DNA from 4 places in the Oceanihabitans sp. IOP_32 genome. Region 1 is predicted to be linked to each of the others. Evidence: riboswitches for the same ligand, from Rfam matches in the RefSeq annotation. Region 1 holds a riboswitch; each other region holds the start of a gene.
What was found. Region 1 has a riboswitch for S-adenosylmethionine ahead of FEZ18_RS00335 (hypothetical protein). Riboswitches for the same ligand answer to the same signal wherever they lie in the genome.

Region 1 (3,683 bases):
CCGCTTTGTTTAATACCTTGGGGATGATGGTAGAAACTCATATGCTAAAACCCTACAAACAACGTGTTGAAGGCACCTATGAATTGATGAAAAGCATGATTGAAATAACAGACGAACATGGCGATAAAATCTCGCGATTAAGACAAGAACAATTTAATTTGTGGTCTGCTGGAAAAAACTATCCCTTAGCTTGGTCTGTTGACAGTGCAAACGCCGCTACCCTAAACTTTAAAGGCTACGAAGGCAAAATGATACCAAGCACACTCACTGGAGACCAACGTTTAAAATATGACAAATCTCAGCCCTTTACGAAACAAATTAAATATCAAAATCAATATAAACCCAGTACAGAAGTAAGCATTCCAAAAGCCTATGTGATTCCACAAAGCTGGCATAAGGTAATCGATTTATTAAAGCTTAATAATGTTGAATTGTCTTTATTTGAAAAAGACACGACCTTACTGGTTGAATCGTACAAAATAGATGCTTACGAAACTTTAGCATTTCCTTACGAAGGGCACTATAAGCACTACAATACCAAAGTAAAATCTACCAAAACAGAGCGCCGGTTTAGAAAAGGAGATTATTTGATAAAAACCCACCAAAAGGCGATCCGTTATCTATTAGAAACTCTAGAGCCAACTGCGCCAAACTCCTTCTTTAACTGGAATTTTTTCGACAGTATTTTACAACAAAAAGAAGGCTTTTCGCCTTATGTCTGGGAGGACAAGGCCGAACAGCTTTTAAAGGAAAACCCCAATCTTGAAGTAGAATACAATATAAAAATTAGCTACGACGAAACATTTGCTAACAACTGGTATGCGCAACTGTCTTGGCTACACAAGCAGAGTAAATATTATGAAACAGCTCATTTACAATATCCCGTTTATCGATTGAATTGAAAAGTTTTGGATGAGGAGAATGGGTTTACACCCTACTTTAAACATAAAACCACTAGTGTCCGATTAAAAATATTATAATGCTGTCCATCCTTTTAAAATTAAGAACTTTGCACGTTTTTTAAAATGTCACCTTGCTTATTTGAAATAATTATTAAGATTTAAAGGAACTATTTTGTTAATTTAAAGTACTTCTGTTTATCAGTAAGTTAGAATCAAGTCTTGGTTCTTATGTCTATTAGCGAAGCGGTCTTATGTCTTTTGTCGGACATTAATGACATAAAATATAAAAACAGCAAATAAAGAAGCGCTTTATCGGAGTAACTGGTATCGTGGCATGTTTGCTTAGCTTTATATATTTTAATACCTGTTTATCCACCATTTAAAAGTGTCTTCGGTCTGAATAGATCCAGATTTTAGTTTTTTCATCATCGTAGAAATATTGTTTTGGTCCTTGATGCTTTCCTTTGTGTAAATAGGTCCTGATTCCATCGTGTTTGCCTTTTTAGAATCTGGTTTTTGGTATGCCTTATAACGAATGTCGTCCAGCCATTGTTCTAAGTCTTTTAAACCACCTTTGCGCCCACAATAACCACAACCCCATTCGTCGTGTTTAGAACTCACCCTAATATGATGGATTGTACCCGCAGGGCATCGCGCTTTTCAAGCAAAAGGGTTATCACCAGTAAGTCTTGGGTGTAACTGCCGCTCTTCTAAAAAGTTTATTAAAAGTGTTATGTTTTGCTTGGCTTGTTCAGAAATTGCTGTTTTTTCATTTAGAATAGCATCGGTTAAATCTTCAAATTCTTTTTTAGTTAATACTGGAGTATTTTGAAATTTCGGAAAACCAATATAAGGAAGATTGGTTTCTATACGGTTTCTAGGAATAAAAAAGATATTCTCTTTAAGCGCGTCATATTTTAATTTGTATTGAGCAATAATTTTTAAGTCATCCTCAAACATGGTATAAGCGAGCAGAATGTAACCATCGTCGGTAATTCTATAATAATATTTTATTTCGGCATCAAAGATAGTTTCAATAGTTTCTATAAGATAATGGAATTCATTGCGAATTGCTTGGGTGGGCCCGAAATCTAAATCGGAATTCATTTTAACACCTTCTTGAGTTGAGTAAACAGTTTTCATAATACATAATTTTTAAAGGTTATGCATCAGGAAAAAAAACGTGTTAAACAGTTTGGGAATCATTTATTTTTGACTAAACTGTCCGTATTCTAAACCACCGTGGCTTTTGTGCTCGGTTGGTACGCTAATAACGTTCCTAATACAATTACAAAAGCTAAGCTATTCTGCAACTTAAAAACAATTTAATTTTATTCGAAAACAAGTGCTAATACAACATCACCAAAATGCCAACCCCTAAAACTGATTAAAATCATTTACTATGCCCTAAAAATCTGCTATGTTTGTTCTGTAACATAAAAACAATACATATTAATATGGAAAATTTAGTAGGACTAGACCGTAAAAAGGCGGAAAAATTAGTAGTAGATTTAAATGGTTTATTGGCAGACTACGAAATCTTTTATCAAAACTTAAGAGGATTACATTGGAATATTACAGGAAAGGAATTTTTTGAACTTCACGAAAAATTTGAAGAGTTATACAAAGATGCTTTTGAAAAAATTGACGAAATCGCAGAACGCGTTTTAACGCTAGAGGGCGAACCCTTGCATACCTACACCGATTATCTTAAGGCGACCGATATTGCCGAAGAGAAAAGTGTAACCGATGGCATACAAGGTGTTGAGGTGGTTGTAAAAAACTTCCGTACGCTTATTAAAAAAGAAAGAAATATCTTGGCTCTGGCCGCCGATGCTAATGATGAAGGTACGGTAAGCTTAATGAGTGATTATATTTCTGAAACAGAAAAAACACTTTGGATGCTTAATTCCTATTTGAGATAAAATATTTTGAGCTCTCGCGTTTTGTTAATCCCTTAACAACCGGGCTCATATTCATGTCTCTCTTATTTCAGGAAGTAGATACACACTACTTCCTGAAATTTTTTGTGACAATCCCACCAGAAAACCTATGGCTTACTTCTTCCAAAAAATAAGATTTGGGTTAAATAAGCCCAACATACCCCAATAACCATAAATCCAGTTCTAAAAACGAATGCCATGGCAAGCTACACAAATGTCAAATTATCAGATTCTTAGAAGAATTAAGAGGGTTTATATTATCAGTCAAACCGTATAACTATTTTTAAATACCATAGAAATATCTTATATTTAGTAACATAATTTTTGTGAATCTGTTTTGTGCCGTAAACCTAAAAAATCTGCGATTATCTGCGACCCGAGCGACAGCGAATTGGCGAAGTAAATCTGTGGAAAATAAATAGCAGCTCAATAGTGAATTGCCCCACTGATTTTGCTGAATAAAAATAAATATTTGTTTTTCGCTATGATATAAAAAACATCAATATATCCTAAGAATTTATGGGGTTATGACACTTTACGGACAAGCACTAATAATTGAAATCATTTTGAAATTACAGATCATCCATAACTAAAACTTGATATCCAAGAAAATGTTTATATGGATGTCGCATCTTACTATTAACAAAACAATAAATATATACATATGAAAACGTACAAAATAGCAGTTATTGTAGGCAGCCTTAGAAAGGAATCTTTCAACCTAAAAACAGCCAAAGCGTTAATGCAGCTGGCGCCAGAATCGTTAGATTTAGAACTGGTAAGCATCGCAGGCCTGCCCATGTTTAATGAAGACCTAGAAGGCAATCCACCAAAGGAG
Region 2 (3,683 bases), 1.2 Mb from region 1:
ATGTATTTTGGTGCAGGCGAAAATGAAAAGTGTATCGTATTCTTAGAAAAAATAATCAACAATAAATCACTTCAAATGCGAGCAGATTTATTGAGTTTTTCAAGAATATTAAATCTAGTAGCGCATTACGAAGCTGGACTTGATTACAACTTAGATGTGTTAATAAAAAGCACCTATAAGTTTTTAATTAAAATGGAAGATTTGTATGACGTACAAAAGGAGTTTATTAAGTTTCTTAGAGGATTAGGCGATATTTATCCACAAGAGGTTAAAGCGGCATTTATAGAGTTGCACAAAAAATTAAAGCAGTTTGAACACGACCCTTACCAAAGTAGGGCATTCCTTTATCTAGATATTATTTCCTGGTTGGAGTCTAAGATTGAAAACAAACCCATAGATGTGATTATTAGAAATAAGTTTGAAAGTCAGGTTTTGAAAACTACTTTTAATTAGAACTCCTTTTTATCTTCTTAGCCATTTTAAATAGTGATAAAAACGAATGGGTATGCTTATCAAAGTATCGTTTCGAATGTGGTTTGCGTTTGTAATTAATTCTTAAGGAAAACCTAATTTTCAAAAAAAGTCAAAAAAAATTAGGATATTAACTTTTTCTAACTGAATATTTGTAAACACAAAGTTCAATAACTTATTGAAATGTTATCAAGAAAGGTGGAGGGATAGACCCTGTGAAGCCTTAGCAACCCTTTATACGTAAAGAAGGTGCTAAATTCTACTTAATACTCATATCATTTGAAGTTTAAGATAGATAACCAACAAAATTACTTTCTGTAATTTTTATATTTCTTTTTAACATTTTTCTATTAAGTATGCCTTTTAAAGGTGCATTTTGACTTTTGGTTTAATTATTTATTAACTCAAAAAAAAATTAGAAAAATGAGTACACACAAATTAGCAACAAACGCATTACATGCTGGCCATGATGTAAGTAAAAACGGAGGAACAAGAGCAGTGCCTATTTATCAAACAACCTCTTATGTTTTTGATAACTCAGAGCATGCCGCAAATCTTTTTTCTTTAAAAGAATTAGGTTTTATTTACACCCGTTTAAACAATCCCACAAATCAAATTTTACAAGAACGTTTGGCCGCTGTCGAGGGCGGTATTGGCGCCGTAGTTTTTGCTTCGGGAACAGCTGCTATTGCCACAGGATTATTAACACTTTTAAAAGCAGGCGACCATATTGTAGCTTCTAGTAGTTTGTATGGCGGTACCTACAATTTACTTAGTGTAACACTTCCAAGATTGGGCATAACAACCACGTTTGTTGATGCTTCTAAACCTGAGAATTTTGCTGATGCGGTAAAAGACAATACCCGTGCTTTCTTTGTAGAGTCTTTAGGAAATCCCAAACTTGACGTTTTAGATTTAGAAGCTATTTCTACTCAGGCCAAAAAAGCCGAAGTTCCTTTTATTGTTGATAATACGGTGGCTACTCCGGCCTTATTAAACCCTATTAAGCACGGTGCCAACATTGTGATTCACTCCCTTACAAAATATATTGGCGGACAAGGCACATCGCTTGGAGGTGCCATTATAGATGCTGGTACATTTAATTGGGCCAATGGTAAATTTCCAGAGTTTACCGAGCCTTCTGCGGGTTATCACGGCTTAAAATATCATGAAACCTTAGGCGCGGCATCTTATACCTTTAAATTAATTTTAGAGGGTTTAAGAGATTTTGGTGGAGCTTTAAGTCCAACAAATGCTTTTAATATTATTCAAGGATTAGAAACTTTGCCAGTGCGTATTCAAAAACACTCTGAAAACGCTTTGGCCTTGGCAAAATGGTTGGAAGAACAAGAGGAAGTGGCTTGGGTAAATTATCCCGGATTAGAAAGTAGTAAATACAAAGCTTTGGCAGATAAGTATTTACCAAAAGGGCAGAGTGGAATCGTAACCTTTGGGCCTAAAAAAGGATTTGAAGCGGCAAAAAAGATAGCAGATAATACGAAGCTTTTTTCATTATTAGCCAATATTGGAGACACCAAGTCTTTAATTATTCATCCAGCAAGTACCACGCACCAACAGCTAGACGAGGCAGAACAGAACAGTGCTGGGGTAAGTCAAGATTTAATTAGACTATCTGTTGGAATTGAAGATTTAGAAGATTTAAAAGCCGATTTAAAAGCAGCCTTTTCACAATTGTAAAAAATTAATAATTATGAGTGATGTCGTATTTAAAGTTGCAGGAGAAAGTGCTTCTCCTGCAAAATTTATAGCAAAAACTAGGGGTTTTGAAATGGTGGTAGATGAACCAGAAAACCTTGGTGGTACTAATGAAGGCGCAAATCCTGTGGAGTATATTTTAGCAGGCTTAGCCGGTTGTATAAATGTTGTAGGGCATATAGTAGCTAAAGAAATGGGGTTTGTAATTCACAATTTAAAAATTGAAGTTGAAGGAAATCTAAATCCAAATAAACTATTTGCACTGTCGAATGAAGACAGAGCTGGTTTTAAACAAATTAGCTTAAGGTTAAGTCCAAAAACAGAGGCTTCTGAAGACATATTGGCTAAGTGGTTAGAACGTGTGAATGAAAGGTGCCCAGTGAAAGATAATTTAATGCACGTTACCCCAGTCCGCATCGAATTAGAGCAACAATACGCGATTAAAACTTAAAAAATCGTTTTAAGTTTATATTTAGTGTCTGGACAAAAACATAGCAAAATTAAATTTGTTTCTTTTTGCGTCCTCCCAGTTTGTTTTTAATCGCTTGATGCTAAGACATCAACTCATAAAAACTAAACTAAAACGACATCAAAAATAATTCAAATTATAAAAACCGTCTGTTTCCGACCAGACACTATTTTAAATAACAAGCAAAGGGTAGGCTAATTCGTGAAAAAATGGAAAACAACTTACAACATATCAAGATAAAGGATTATATCACCGAATCTGGTGTTAAAACTCAGGAGCTCAATTTAAGTTATCAGGTTTTTGGTCAACCATTGGACACAGCACCAATAGTTTTAATTAACCATGCCTTAACTGGCAATAGTGAAGTCGCTGGAAAAAATGGATGGTGGTCCGATCTAATAGGTCAAAACAAAGTTATAGATACCAATTTTTATTCGGTATTGGCTTTTAATATTCCTGGTAATGGTTTTGATGGGTTTATTATTGAAAACTACAAAGATTTTGTAGCAAGAGATGTTGCCAATTTATTTTTGCTTGGCCTGGAGAGGTTAAAAATACAAAAACTTTTTGCGGTTATAGGTGGCTCTTTAGGAGGTGGTATTTCATGGGAAATGGCAGTAATTAAACCCGATTTCACCGAGCATTTAATTCCTGTTGCAACCGACTGGAAATCGACAGACTGGTTATTGGCCAATTGCCAAATTCAAGAACAGTTTTTGTTAAATTCTAAAAATCCCGTTCACGATGCACGCATGCATGCCATGCTTTGCTATCGTACGCCAGAGTCTTTTAAGGAACGTTTCCAGCGTTCAAAAAATGAGGATTTAGAAATATTTAATGTAGAAAGTTGGTTGCTTCATCACGGGAATAAATTGCAAGAGCGTTTTCAGCTTTCGGCCTATAAATTAATGAATCAGTTGTTAAGAACTATCGATGTGACTAAAAATAGAAAAGACGATTTTAACGTACTGGAAAATATTAAGGCCAATATTCATATTATTGGGGTCGATTCCGATTTGTTTTTTAC
Region 3 (3,683 bases), 840 kb from region 1:
CGTTATCGAAAATACAGGCTATCCCGGTTATTTTTTAATTGTAGAAGATTTTATTCGGGAAGCTCGAAATATGGATGTTTCGGTAGGGCCTGGTCGTGGCTCGGCAGCTGGTTCGGTGGTGGCCTATTGTTTATGGATTACCAATATAGACCCGCTTAAATACGATTTGCTTTTTGAGCGTTTCTTAAATCCAGACCGTATTAGTATGCCAGATATCGATATCGATTTTGACGATGAAGGCCGAAGTCGCGTGATGGATTATGTAATCGATAAATACGGGAGTAATCAAGTTGCTCAAATTATTACTTATGGAACCATGGCGGCAAAATCGTCAATTCGTGATACCGCCCGAGTTTTAGATCTACCCCTTTTTGATGCCGACAGAATTGCAAAGTTAATTCCAACCATGTCTAAGCTCGGTAAGATTTTTGGAGTGGACGAGAAAGAATTGGCTAAAAAATTTAGAGCTGAAGATCTAGAAAAAGTAAACGAACTTTTAAATATTTCTGAAGGTAGCGATTTACAGGCCGAAACGGTAAACCTAGCAAGAACCTTAGAGGGGTCGGTGCGAAATACAGGTATTCACGCCTGCGGAGTGATTATTACACCCGACGATATTACCAAGTTTGTTCCCGTAGCAACAGCTAAAGATTCCGATTTATATGTTACCCAGTTTGATAACTCGGTAGTAGAAGATGCCGGTTTATTAAAAATGGATTTTTTAGGATTAAAAACATTAACCCTAATTAAAGATACCGTAAAAATTGTTAAAGCAAAGCACGGTATTGTGCTCGACCCAGACACCTTTCCTTTAGATGATGAAAAGACTTATGAATTGTTCCAGAGAGGAGAAACTGTAGGTGTTTTTCAATACGAATCGCCCGGCATGCAAAAACACCTTAAAGATTTAAAACCTACTGTTTTTGAAGACTTAATTGCCATGAATGCTTTGTATCGTCCGGGGCCAATGGAATATATACCAAGTTTTGTTCGCCGAAAGCATGGCGATGAAACCATTGAGTACGATTTGCCAGCGATGGAAGAATACCTTAAAGAAACTTACGGGATTACGGTATATCAAGAGCAGGTGATGTTGCTCTCTCAAAAACTAGCAGATTTCACAAAAGGTGAAGCCGATGTTTTGCGTAAAGCTATGGGTAAAAAGCAAATCGCCGTGCTCGATAAAATGAAACCCAAGTTTATAGAACAAGCCAGTGCAAATGGACACGATGCCAAAATTTTAGAAAAAGTTTGGAAAGATTGGGAAGCCTTTGCGAGTTACGCCTTTAATAAATCGCACTCTACCTGTTATGCTTGGATTGCCTACCAAACGGCTTATTTAAAAGCACACTACCCTGCAGAATATATGGCAGCCGTTCTATCTAATAATATGAACGATATTAAGCAAGTTACTTTCTTTATGGAAGAGTGTAAGCGTATGCGATTAGACGTGCTTGGCCCAGATGTTAACGAGAGTTATTATAAGTTTTCGGTAAATCAAGATAACGCCGTTCGTTTTGGCATGGGAGCTATAAAAGGCGTAGGCCATGGTGCGGTAATGACTATTGTAAATAATAGAAAAGATGGCCATTATAAATCTATTTTCGATTTGGCCAAACGCATCGATTTGCGTGCTGCCAATAAGAGAGCCTTTGAAAACTTGGCCTTAGCAGGTGGTTTTGATGGTTTGGCTAATACACACCGTGCGCAATATTTTCATGATGATGGCGATGGCATTACCTTTTTAGAGAAAGCCATAAAGTACGGACAAAAGCACCAAGAAAACGAAAACTCGGCGCAGGTAAGTTTATTTGGTGAGTCTAGTGAAGTACAAATTGCCGAACCCGAAGTCCCGCCATGTGAGGAGTGGGGCACTATGGAAAAATTAAGTAAAGAGCGTGAAGTGGTTGGCGTTTATATTTCTGGGCATCCTTTAGACGATTTTAAAACTGAAATAAAAACATTTACTAATGGTAACGTGGCTATGTTTAATACTTTAGAACCTTATGTTAATCGTGAAATTGTTTTCGCTGGCGTAGTAACCGATGTGCAACACCGTGTAAGTAAACAGGGTAAAGGTTGGGCATTATTTACCATTGAAGATTATACCGATAGTTTTGAATTCAGGATTTTTGGCGAAGAGTATTTAAAGTTTCGTCATTTTTTAATGAAGAATAATTTCGTGTTTGTAAAAACTTTTGTTCGCGAAGGCTGGGTAAATAAAGACACTGGAAAGAAAAGCGATCCAAGATTACAGTTTAATAATTTCCAGTTGTTGCATGATGTCATGGAGAATTATGCCAAAAAACTATCTATACAGGTCGATATTAAAGATTTAAGCGAACAGAAAATAAAAGCTTTAAGCGAGCTGATTAGTATGCACCCCGGAAACCAAATGCTGAATTTTTTGATTTATGATATCAATGAAAAAATAAAGTTGGCTATGCCAAGTAGAAAGCAGAAAGTTAGGGTGTGTCAAGAACTCTTGGATGAGTTGGAGTTGCAGGATGTGAAGTTTAGGTTGAATTAACTAATTCCTGTGTAGGCATAAATCTCAAAACAATAAGCTTCTAACTTTTGTATTAAGCTTTTTTTTCTTATTTTTACTTAAAATACATCAAGATTTTGAGTTTTAAACGCTCAAAAACCAACCGAGACGCGAGTCCGCGGTGGTCAAAAGATGTGGACAGTCTGTCAAAATAAAGAGCAACTTCCCTTCTTAGTTTATTGATGTAACTTTAAAATAATAATTATGTATTTAAAAAAGTTATTTAGTCAATTTAAATTAAAGTCAAAGAAAAACTTTTCAGTAGTAAAAACTCAAAACTTAAAATCCCATAGAATAACAATCAGAGACAATATAACTTTAAATGAAGATTCTGATTATAAAACAGTTATGAAATGCATGGATGCTATGAACATTCAAGTCAAAAATAAATCTGTGGAACAATTAGAACAGGAAATAGACAGGAAAGTAATAGCAAATTTATATGAGATTATTACAGAATATCCTGATGATAAAAAAATTAAAGGAATAGGAGAGGAATATTTAAAAAAAACAGATAACCGTAATTTGATTATGATAAAAAGACATTTAAATTCACTTAAATATTGGCTAGAAAATTAAAATTGATATTAATGTCTTACAAATAAAAATAGGTGAAAGCTTATTTATTCAAGTTTAAAACTGATTTAGATACCATTTTACTTGAGGCTTTGTTAAAGCATTGAATTGAAATGTAGGAATAGAGTAAAAATTAAAAATCATGACAAGTACAATATCACAAAAGTTTACAGCAAGTTTTGTAATTGGTTTACAAAAAGGCTACACCCAAAATTTGCTTACCAAGCAAGATGTTATTAAAGCCTTGCAGCAAGAACAGGAACAGTTAATACAGATAAAAAATGTTTATTTAAGTGCTGCTATTTCTAATTGTGATATTGTATTGAGCGGACAAGTTGAACCTAGTGTGATGTTAGAGTTTATTAATTATCCTAAATTTCCTTTAAGTGAAAAGGATTTTAAAGAACATGTTTTGTTATTAGCTAAAAAATTATTGAAAGCTTTAGAGCAGAATAGGACTGTTATGGTGTTTCATAATGAAATTGTAATGTTGGAAGAAACCGATGCTATTAATCCAAGAATAATTTAGAACATGAAAACACAAGCTTTTTTTGAAAAA
Region 4 (3,683 bases), 1.1 Mb from region 1:
GCCATGAGTTGTATAAGCTAGATATGCCCATAATTCCTAGAATGATGAGTGAATACGCTCACAATCTTACCGGTATCGATATTCATCCTGGTGCGACTATTGGCGAATCGTTCTTTATAGATCATGGTACTGGCATTGTTATAGGAGAAACCTCTGTGATTAAAAAACACGTCAAGATTTTTCAAGGGGTAACCTTAGGCGGTTTGCAAGTAAACAAAAGCATGGCGTCTACCAAACGACATCCTACCATTGAAGATCATGTAACCATTTACGCCAATGCCACGATTTTAGGAGGCGACATCGTAATTGGAGCTCATAGCACCATAGGAGCGAATGTATGGATTTCAGAGTCGGTGCCAGAACACTCGCTAGTGACTTATAAAACAGAAATTAAAATTAGACCAAAAAATAATGGAGTACGGTAAATCAATATTAGACCAAATAGGAAACACGCCATTAATAGAAGCAACGCATATTATTTCAAACAAAAAAGTAAGGCTGTTTTTAAAACTTGAAGGTAAAAACCCAGGTGGAAGCCTAAAAGACCGAGCCGCTTTTAATATGATAAATGAAGCCATGAAAAGAGGCGACATTAAAAAAGGTGATACTTTAGTGGAAGCCACTAGTGGTAACACGGGAATTGCGCTTGCCTTTATAGCACAACTTTTAGGTTTGAATATGGTTTTGATCATGCCAGAAAACTCTACGGTTGAACGCGTAAAAACCATGCGTGCTTATGGTGCTCAGGTTATTTTAACACCTGCCAATATTGGGATTGAGGGTTCAAGAGACCTCGCCTTTAAACTTAGAGACGAGAAAGGATATACGCTACTAAATCAGTTTGAAAATGACGACAATTGGAAAGCGCATTACAAAACCACTGGTCCAGAAATCTGGAAAGATACCGAAGCACAAGTAACCCATTTTGTAGCAACTATGGGCACCACAGGAACCATAACAGGAGTTTCTAAATTCTTAAAAGAGAAAAACCCGAACATTCAAATTATTGGTGCACAGCCAGCCGACGGGTCAAGTATTCCAGGCATTAGAAAATGGTCACCAGAATATGTACCTAAGTTTTTTGATAGCAGTAGAGTGGATCGAGTGATTGAGGTTAATGAAACTCAGGCTAGAGCCATGACGCAGCGGCTAGCAAAAGAAGAAGGCGTTTTTGCCGGAATGAGTAGTGGAGGCTCGGTGTTTAGCGCCCTACAAGTCGCAGAATCCCTTAAAGAAGGTGTAGTTGTGGCCATTATTTGCGATATAGGAGATCGCTATTTATCTTCTACTTTATTCGATTAAAGATTTTTTGATTTTTATTGTGAAAACAAAAATATAGTTGCTATTTTTGGCAACTAGTTCATAAACGTTTTATATCAATTTATATTTATAGTGTTTTGTAAATAAGCGTATTATAAATTTAATTTGATGTTAATAGTTATCAAGAAAGGTTGAGGGATTAGACCCAACGAAGCCTTGGCAACCCTTTATTTTTAAAGAAGGTGCTACATTCTACTAATATTTTTATATTAGAAAGATAACGAAAAGTTTTTCCTTTGCTTTTCTTGATGACATACAGATATATACAATCAAAATGTCAAAAATACAACAAGCCTTAAAAGATAGAATTTTAGTATTAGATGGTGCCATGGGTACGATGTTGCAGGCCTATAAATTTTCAGAAGACGATTTTAGAGGCGACCGCTTTAAAGATTATCCCACCCCATTACAAGGCAATAACGATTTGCTATCTATTACCCAGCCAGAGGCCATAAAAACCATACATGCAAAGTATTTTGAAGCCGGTGCAGATATTGTTGAAACCAACACCTTTTCAAGCACAACCATTGCTATGGCCGACTACCAAATGGAAGATTTGGTGTACGAGCTCAATTTTCAATCGGCTAAATTAGCCAAAGAGGTCGCCGAGGTTTTCACCGCTAAAGAACCGCACAAACCACGTTTTGTGGCGGGTGCCATTGGACCAACAAACCGAACCGCAAGTATGTCTCCAGATGTTAACGATCCGGGTTATAGAGCGGTGACCTTCGATGAACTCCGTGTCGCCTATAAACAACAAGTGGAAGCCTTAATGGATGGAGGTGTAGATATACTTTTAGTTGAAACCGTGTTCGATACCTTAAACGCAAAAGCAGCATTATTTGCTATTGAAGAAGTTAAAGAAGCTCGAAACATCGATATTCCAATTATGCTAAGTGGTACAATAACCGATGCTTCTGGAAGAACACTATCAGGACAAACCGCCGAGGCATTTTTAATTTCGGTGTCCCATATTCCATTATTATCTATCGGTTTTAATTGTGCCTTAGGCGCTAATCTACTACAGCCCCATTTAGAAGCCATTGTGAATAAAACAGACTTTGCCATATCGGCGCATCCCAATGCAGGTTTACCCAATGCCTTTGGAGAATACGACGAATCTCCAGAAGAAATGGGGGAGCAGATTGAGGTCTATTTACAAAAAAATCTAATTAACATTATTGGAGGCTGTTGTGGTACAACACCAGAGCACATAAGGGTGATCACAAATATTGCAGCAAAATATAAACCACGTTGTTATGCAGGAAGCGTTTCGGCATCACATTAAAATTGTTGAGTGAAGATGAAAGTAAAACAAACTAAATACATGCGGTTGTCTGGTTTAGAACCTTTGGTTTTAAACGAAAATAGCAATTTTATAAATGTAGGTGAGCGCACTAATGTTGCTGGGTCTCGTAAGTTTTTAAGATTGATAAAAGAAGAGAATTATGACGAAGCTTTAGATATTGCACGACATCAGGTTGATGGGGGTGCTCAGATTTTAGATGTTAATTTTGATGATGGTTTGATTGATGGCAAAGAAGCCATGATACGGTTCTTAAACCTCATTGCAGCCGAGCCAGATATTTGTAAAGTGCCCATAATGATCGATAGCTCAAAATGGGAGATTATAGAAGCTGGACTTCAAGTGGTGCAAGGTAAATGCGTTGTTAATTCCATTTCTCTAAAAGAAGGTGAAGCGAATTTTATTTGGGAAGCCAAGCAAATTAAACGTTATGGTGCTGCAGTAATTGTAATGGCTTTTGATGAAGTAGGGCAAGCCGATACTTACGAGCGCCGTATAGAAATAGCCAAACGGTCTTATGATATTTTAGTAGATAAAGTGGGTTTTCCTTCTGAAGATATTATTTTCGATTTAAATATATTTCCTGTAGCCACAGGGATGGAAGAACATCGTAGAAATGCCATAGATTTTATTGAAGCCACACGCTGGGTACGTGAAAACTTACCAAATGTAAGTGTAAGTGGAGGCGTGAGTAATGTGTCGTTTTCTTTTAGAGGAAATAATGGCGTTCGCGAAGCCATGCACTCTGTGTTTTTATATCATGCCATACAGGCGGGCATGAATATAGGTATTGTTAACCCTGCACTTTTAGAGGTTTATGACGATATTCCAAAAGACTTGCTAGAACATGTTGAAGACGTTATTTTAGATCGCAGAGACGATGCTACCGAGCGGCTTTTAGATTTTGCCGAAACCGTAAAGGGATCTAAAAAAGAAGCTGGAGCCGATTTGTCTTGGCGAGAAAACCCTTTACAAGACAGAATTACTCACGCCTTAGTAAAAGGTATAGATTCTTATATTGTTGAAGATGTTGAGCAAGCTCGACAGGAAGCCAATT

Region 2: another riboswitch for S-adenosylmethionine. It lies ahead of FEZ18_RS09945 (O-acetylhomoserine aminocarboxypropyltransferase/cysteine synthase family protein); the one in region 1 lies ahead of FEZ18_RS00335 (hypothetical protein).
Region 3: another riboswitch for S-adenosylmethionine. It lies ahead of FEZ18_RS03795 (hypothetical protein); the one in region 1 lies ahead of FEZ18_RS00335 (hypothetical protein).
Region 4: another riboswitch for S-adenosylmethionine. It lies ahead of FEZ18_RS10000 (homocysteine S-methyltransferase family protein); the one in region 1 lies ahead of FEZ18_RS00335 (hypothetical protein).

What each region holds. Positions count from the first base shown of each region.
Region 1 is NZ_CP040813.1:70,205-73,887, forward strand. Features, by position in the region: gene FEZ18_RS00325 (M14 family metallopeptidase) at 1-902, shown strand, start outside; gene FEZ18_RS00330 (hypothetical protein) at 1,260-1,523, opposite strand; gene FEZ18_RS00335 (hypothetical protein) at 1,563-2,045, opposite strand; SAM-I-IV-variant riboswitch at 2,101-2,193, opposite strand; gene FEZ18_RS00340 (Dps family protein) at 2,360-2,827, shown strand; gene FEZ18_RS00345 (NADPH-dependent FMN reductase) at 3,510-3,683, shown strand, end outside.
Region 2 is NZ_CP040813.1:2,393,067-2,396,749, forward strand. Features, by position in the region: gene FEZ18_RS09940 (hypothetical protein) at 1-453, shown strand, start outside; SAM riboswitch class I at 655-773, shown strand; gene FEZ18_RS09945 (O-acetylhomoserine aminocarboxypropyltransferase/cysteine synthase family protein) at 895-2,169, shown strand; gene FEZ18_RS09950 (OsmC family protein) at 2,183-2,638, shown strand; gene thrA (bifunctional aspartate kinase/homoserine dehydrogenase I) at 2,866-3,683, shown strand, end outside.
Region 3 is NZ_CP040813.1:906,012-909,694, reverse strand. Features, by position in the region: partial or broken gene dnaE (DNA polymerase III subunit alpha) at 1-2,530, shown strand, start outside; SAM-I-IV-variant riboswitch at 2,610-2,712, shown strand; gene FEZ18_RS03795 (hypothetical protein) at 2,753-3,127, shown strand; gene FEZ18_RS03790 (hypothetical protein) at 3,267-3,653, shown strand; gene FEZ18_RS03785 (phospholipase D-like domain-containing protein) at 3,657-3,683, shown strand, end outside.
Region 4 is NZ_CP040813.1:2,406,290-2,409,972, forward strand. Features, by position in the region: gene epsC (serine O-acetyltransferase EpsC) at 1-425, shown strand, start outside; gene cysM (cysteine synthase CysM) at 412-1,302, shown strand; SAM riboswitch class I at 1,436-1,544, shown strand; gene FEZ18_RS10000 (homocysteine S-methyltransferase family protein) at 1,595-2,608, shown strand; gene metH (methionine synthase) at 2,624-3,683, shown strand, end outside.